2 regions of the Bacillus mojavensis genome follow, and region 2 is predicted to be linked to the other one. Evidence: predicted binding sites of a transcription regulator. Region 2 holds the regulator's gene; the other holds the start of a gene.
What was found. Region 2 encodes LexA, which represses DNA repair genes until DNA is damaged. Its sites were predicted from a motif close to CGAACATATGTTCG; they were not measured.

Region 1 (3,142 bases), 1.6 Mb from region 2:
CGGACTGACCGGGCCTTCGATGTTGGACTCCATATTGAGCCAAAAATCATCCATATCCTTGTCGGTGATCATGAAGTTCCGTTCTTCCTCAGCCGCTTTTTTATCCTGTTCAATGGTGGTAATTGGCCGCGCCTGCAGAAGGTATAGTTTATGATTGGCGATTCCGAATTCTAAATCGACAGGAAATCCGTAAAGGGCTTCGGTTTTTTTGGTGAGTTCAGTCAGCTCAATCACCTGTTCATCTGTGAGGCAAAAACGGCTGCGCATGTCTTCGCTCGTTTCTTTTTCGGCAATGCCTTCTGCAGCGGACTCCATGTAGATCTCTTTTAAACCCATTTCTTTCTGAATCTCAAATGAACCTTTATGAACGATATACGTGTCAGGGGTGACGCTTCCTGATACAACAGCTTCCCCCAGGCCGTAGCTGGCGCTGATTAATAACTCTCTATCATCATGGGTAACGGGATTTTGGCTGAAAATCACACCCGATATGTCTGAATTGATCAGGCCCTGCACCACAACACCCATTAACGGCTCTGCGATTTGATTGTTCATTTTTTTCTTATAGCGGCTGACTCTGCCTGAGAAAAAGGAGGCCCAGCATTCTTTCACCTTATTCAGAAATTCTTCTTCTGTTTTTATATTTAAATAGGTTTCGTATTGGCCGGCGAATGAAGCGCCCTCTAAATCTTCTGAGGCTGATGAAGAGCGGACGGCCACGGAATGATATGATTCTCTCAGCTCGTAAAAGGAGCTCGTCAGCTCGTTCTTTATTTCATCTGAAAATGTTCCGGCAATAATGGCATTTTCGATATTTTCGCTTGAATCATGAAGCTGATTATCCTCCATAAAACGGGCGAGAGCGTTCGTTTGAATAATAAACCCATCCGGAACAGGAAGTCCGTGTTTGGTCAGTTTAATGAGATTCATGCCTTTTGCTCCAGCCAGCTGACTGGATTCTTCCGCTTGGCGAAATAACACAGAGTACATGTTTAAAACCCCTCTTTCCTTTTCATTTTTTTCTCTCTATTTTTCTTTTTGGGAGCCAATGTTCAAAATGATAGTGAACACTATCAATCAATTGTAGGTTTAAAGGAAAATGCTGTCAAACGCAAAAAGCCCTAAATAAAATGAATATTTAAGTTGGTTAGATGATCATAAAACCTAATATCGAAACGGGTCTGTATGCCTATTTTTTTATATTTAAAAATCGTTTCATTGAGCTTTCAGATCACTGTTGGTCAAGCTTCCTTCATTAAACGAGACTTAATACCTGCCCTTCTGTTGATTTGACAATCAGTACGGCTTCAGCTCTCATTCAGCAGCACTAAAATCAATTTCTCTTTATATTTGATACCGTCCCTTTTGCCTGAAGATGATTTGTTCATTTTTGAACCGAATACGTAAAATCATCATTGCTTGTTTAAGAGAAGAGTTTTGCGGCAGAAACCATGATTGAATTGAGCTGAAAAAGGGTATGGTGTAGAAAGAGGGAACCATTGCACGATTGTCCGATTCTTCATTTTTTACTATAATCAAATCAGATGAAGAATCCCTGAGGAGGGTTTTTGTGATTACAAAAGCCGTTTTTGCATTATTTTTCCCTTTTATGCTTGTCGTTCTTTTTACGAGAGTGACCTTTAACCATTATGTGGCGATCGCTCTTACAGCTGCATTGCTGTTTGCCTCTTATTTGAAAGGCTATACAGAAACGTATCTTATTGTGGGATTAGATGTTGTCTCTCTTGTGGCCGGCGGACTTTATATGGCCAAAAAAGCTGCTGAGAAAAAAGAAGAATAAACCGGACATGATGAATAAGAAGATGAATTCCTGCTTTTACGTTTTAAAAGCAGGTTTTTTATACATGAAATTAGCTGGAAATAAATAACCATCGAACTTTAGTTCGTATTTTTGGTGATTTTGCTTTCCATTGTGTTACTATATCTATAGGAAGATTTCGTTAAAGAAACGGAGGCTTATTTGTGAAAGATCGCTTTGAGTTAGTCTCAAAATACCAGCCCCAGGGAGATCAGCCGAAAGCCATTGAAAAGCTTGTCAAAGGCATTCAGGAGGGCAAGAAGCATCAGACTCTGCTGGGTGCAACAGGAACGGGCAAAACATTTACGGTGTCCAATTTGATTAAAGAGGTCAATAAGCCGACACTCGTCATTGCCCATAACAAAACCCTTGCGGGACAGCTTTACAGCGAGTTTAAGGAATTTTTTCCGAACAACGCTGTCGAGTATTTTGTCAGCTACTATGATTATTATCAGCCGGAGGCGTATGTGCCTCAAACGGATACATTTATAGAGAAAGATGCAAGCATTAATGATGAAATTGATAAACTTAGACACTCCGCTACATCGTCTCTGTTTGAACGCAGAGATGTGATTATCATTGCGAGTGTGTCTTGTATTTACGGTCTCGGTTCGCCTGAAGAATACCGTGAAATGGTTGTGTCATTGCGTCCTGAAATGGAAATTGAGCGCAACGAGCTGCTTAGAAAGCTTGTTGACATTCAATATGCCCGCAACGACATTGATTTTCAGCGCGGTACATTTCGTGTGCGCGGAGATGTAGTGGAAATTTTCCCGGCATCCCGTGATGAACACTGTGTAAGAGTCGAGTTTTTCGGAGATGAAATTGAACGAATTAGGGAAGTGGATGCCCTGACCGGAGAAATTTTAGGCGACCGTGAACATATCGCGATTTTCCCGGCATCCCACTTCGTTACGCGGGCCGAAAAAATGGAAAAAGCGATTCAAAATATCGAGAAGGAGCTTGAGGAGCAGCTGAAGGTCATGCATGAAAACGGCAAGCTTCTGGAAGCGCAGCGCTTAGAGCAGCGGACGAGATATGATCTTGAAATGATGCGGGAGATGGGATTCTGTTCCGGCATTGAGAACTATTCAAGACATTTGACGCTTCGCCCGCCGGGTTCAACGCCGTATACGCTTCTCGATTATTTTCCTGACGATTTTATGATTGTGGTGGATGAGTCGCACGTGACGATTCCTCAGGTGCGCGGCATGTTTAACGGAGACCAGGCGAGAAAGCAGGTGCTGGTGGATCACGGATTCCGTCTTCCGTCAGCGCTCGATAACCGCCCGCTCCGGTTTGAAGAATTTGAAAAGCATATGC
Region 2 (3,142 bases):
TCTTAAGTAATATGGTTTATTTTGAGCAAATTGCTTTTGTTTACACTGGTATTTTTTGCTGTTGAATTGAAACTTTCTGACTGGAGCACCCGTACATAAGGGTGGGGATGAGCGTCTTAAAATAAAAATCCAGCATTCAATCTTTTGAAACAGGCTGAGTAAAAATTTGAAGAATTATACGCTTTTACTAAAAAAACGTCTTTATCACAATGTCTGTATTGCATTATTGAAAGTCCCATATTTAAGTTTTTTAATCGGCTATCTATAAATACTGAGGAGGAGACACAGTGGAGATCAAAGGGATCAATCACTTGTTATTTTCTGTTTCTGATTTACTGACATCCATCGAGTTTTATCAAAATGTCTTTGATGCTAAATTGTTGGTCAAAGGAAGGAGCACTGCATATTTTGATTTAAACGGCATATGGCTGGCTCTCAACGAAGAGCGTGACATTCCCAGAAATGACATTAAGGCTTCTTATACCCATATCGCTTTTACAATTGAAGAAAGTAAGTTTGAAGAAATGTCCGCAAAATTAAAAAATCTTCAAGTTACTATTTTGCCTGGGAGAGAACGAGATGAACGTGATCGAAAATCAATTTATTTCACCGATCCTGACGGCCATAAATTTGAATTCCATACAGGAACTCTTCAAGGCAGACTTCAATATTATAAGCAAGCTAAAACCCATATGGATTTTTATGATTGAAAAAGTGCGGGAAACTGAGCAACAGAGGATATACATATTTATCTTTTGGGGGTAATATATGGTAAAGGAGGGGGATTGCATTTGAGAAATAAAATCTTGCTGATGACAGCTGTTTTGCTATGTGTTTTTGGAACCGGGACGATTCATGCAGCAACTTTACAATATGAATATAAAACCGATTTCATTCTTAATGATGAAACAAAAGCGCTTTATGTAGAAAACATTGGTGATATACCGGCAATTGACTATTTTTTAGGGTACCAGTTTACGATACGAGGAGTGAATACTTGTTCAGTTGACATTAAGCTTCAGCGAATGGGACTTACAGGTAATTACACTACGTTAAGCGCCAAACAATTCATCGGTAATTGGTTTGATTTTAGCGCTCAAGATAAGGTTTCCATTGAACCGTATCATCGGTATCGAATAGTAGCTGAAGAACATTCCCCAAACTGTGGAAGTGTTCATGTAAAAGGGCGCTATGGTGTAGAATATTTTACTTTTGATTGATGCTCACATTTATTGAAAAGCAGTGAGCTTTTTTTGTGGAATAAATTAACTAAATAAACTATGTACTAAATATTCAATATATTTCTTTTTGATCTCGCTCATGATAAAAGAGCAGAGTATAACTAATCTTTTCACGTCCAAGATCGAAACATTTATAAGATAGGAACGACTACATTTTTAAACAATATTTTTTAAAGAAAAAGTTTCGTTAAGGAAAGAAAATTTCTTGACTTCAACAATTAAATGATGGATAATTATGGTGTAAACATGATGTTCTTTTTCCTCCTATTCAGGTTCGCACCTAAGCCAGGGCGAACCTGCTTTTTTTTAAAACAAAACCCCCACTCCGTAAAGGGAGAGGGGGTTTATTCTTTGTAACTGATAGTTTGATAGTTTAATGGACAGTTCTGAACACACCAATTACTTTTCCTAATATGCTGACATTCTGCAGTATAATCGGAGCCATGGTTGGATTTTCAGGCTGTAGGCGAATGTGTGTATCCTCTTTATAGAAACGTTTTACAGTAGCTTCATCATCTTCTGTCATCGCCACTACGATTTCACCGTTATTCGCCGTGTTTTGCTGTTTTACAATAACATAGTCCTTATCAAGTATACCTGCGTCAATCATACTGTCTCCCATAATCTCCAGCATAAACACATGCTCATCCGGAGGAACCATACGGTCAGGAAGCGGGAAGTATTCTTCAATGTTTTCAACCGCTGTAATAGGTGATCCGGCCGTTACTTTTCCGATTACCGGTACATTAACGACTTGGCTCTTTGGAATCTCTACTTCTTCATCCAGAATTTCTATCGCTCTTGGTTTTGTCGGATCGCGTCTAATCAGTCCTTTTGTTTCCAAACGGGCCAAATGGCCGTGGACAGTTGAACTGGACGCAAGGCCGACAGCCTCTCCGATCTCTCTAACGGAAGGCGGATATCCTTTTGATTTAACCTCTGCTTTAATAAAACGGAGGATATCAAGTTGCCTTTTTGAAAGCTTCGTCATTTTTTGCACCTCTAAACGTCGATTTTAAGTAGATTATAGCATGATTTTCCTGACAGTACAAACATAGGTTCGAAAAAACAATTGACAGAAACGTTTGTTCGTATATACTGAAATTATAAAAATGCGAACAAACATTCTTGTTGGAGGTTGTTATCATGAGTAAAGAATCTATTATTTTTGTCGGCCTGTTCACTGTGATTCTAAGCGTGGTTATCCTTCTGTTGTCATATACAAGCAGCGACCAGGAGCTTAACCAGTATGTTAAAATAAAAGTTCAGCAGGGGGATACGCTGTGGTCGCTTGCCGACCAGGTGGCTGACTCAAAAAAGATAAATAAAAGTGATTTTATTGAATGGGTAGCTGAAAAAAATAATCTTCAGCCGTCTGAACTTCAGCCGGGAGATGAATTGGTGATTCCATTAAAAAAGGAACATCCGGCTGCATACGAACTGGCTACTGTTAAATAGAGAGGAAAGGTAGAAAGGTGAAAGCACTCATTTATGCCCGCGTAAGCACAAATAAAGAACAGCAAGAAACCTCATTAAAGCGGCAGGAGGAGGAGCTTACGGCCATTGCGGCTGAGAACGGCATAGAAGTCGTCAAAGTGATTTCTGAAAAAGCCAGCGGATATGAAATGGACCGGGATGGTGTATTTGATTTGCTTGATCATATCAAGAACTCAAATATTGATGTGATTTTAGTTCAGGATGAAACAAGACTCGGCCGGGGAAACGCGAAAATTGCACTTCTTCATTGTATTTACAGGGAAGGAGTGAAAGTATTTACGACCGCTCACAGAGGTGAACTTGAGTTATCGGAGGCTGACTCTATGGTGCTGGAAATCGTCAGTATTGTGGAGGAATACCAGAGAAAAATTCACAACATGAAAATTAAACGCGGAATGAAACGC

Region 1: a site for LexA is predicted at 1,894-1,907, ahead of uvrB (excinuclease ABC subunit UvrB). Genes of this name have one in related genera too.

The regions. Positions count from the first base shown of each region.
Region 1 is NZ_CP051464.1:3,395,825-3,398,966, reverse strand. It holds gene HC660_RS17755 (PEP/pyruvate-binding domain-containing protein) at 1-990, opposite strand, end outside; gene HC660_RS17750 (DUF2198 family protein) at 1,571-1,801, shown strand; gene uvrB (excinuclease ABC subunit UvrB) at 1,984-3,142, shown strand, end outside.
Region 2 is NZ_CP051464.1:1,843,233-1,846,374, forward strand. It holds gene fosM (FosM family fosfomycin resistance protein) at 288-710, shown strand; gene HC660_RS09580 (hypothetical protein) at 792-1,220, shown strand; gene lexA (transcriptional repressor LexA) at 1,615-2,232, opposite strand; gene yneA (cell division suppressor protein YneA) at 2,388-2,699, shown strand; gene HC660_RS09595 (YneB family resolvase-like protein) at 2,717-3,142, shown strand, end outside.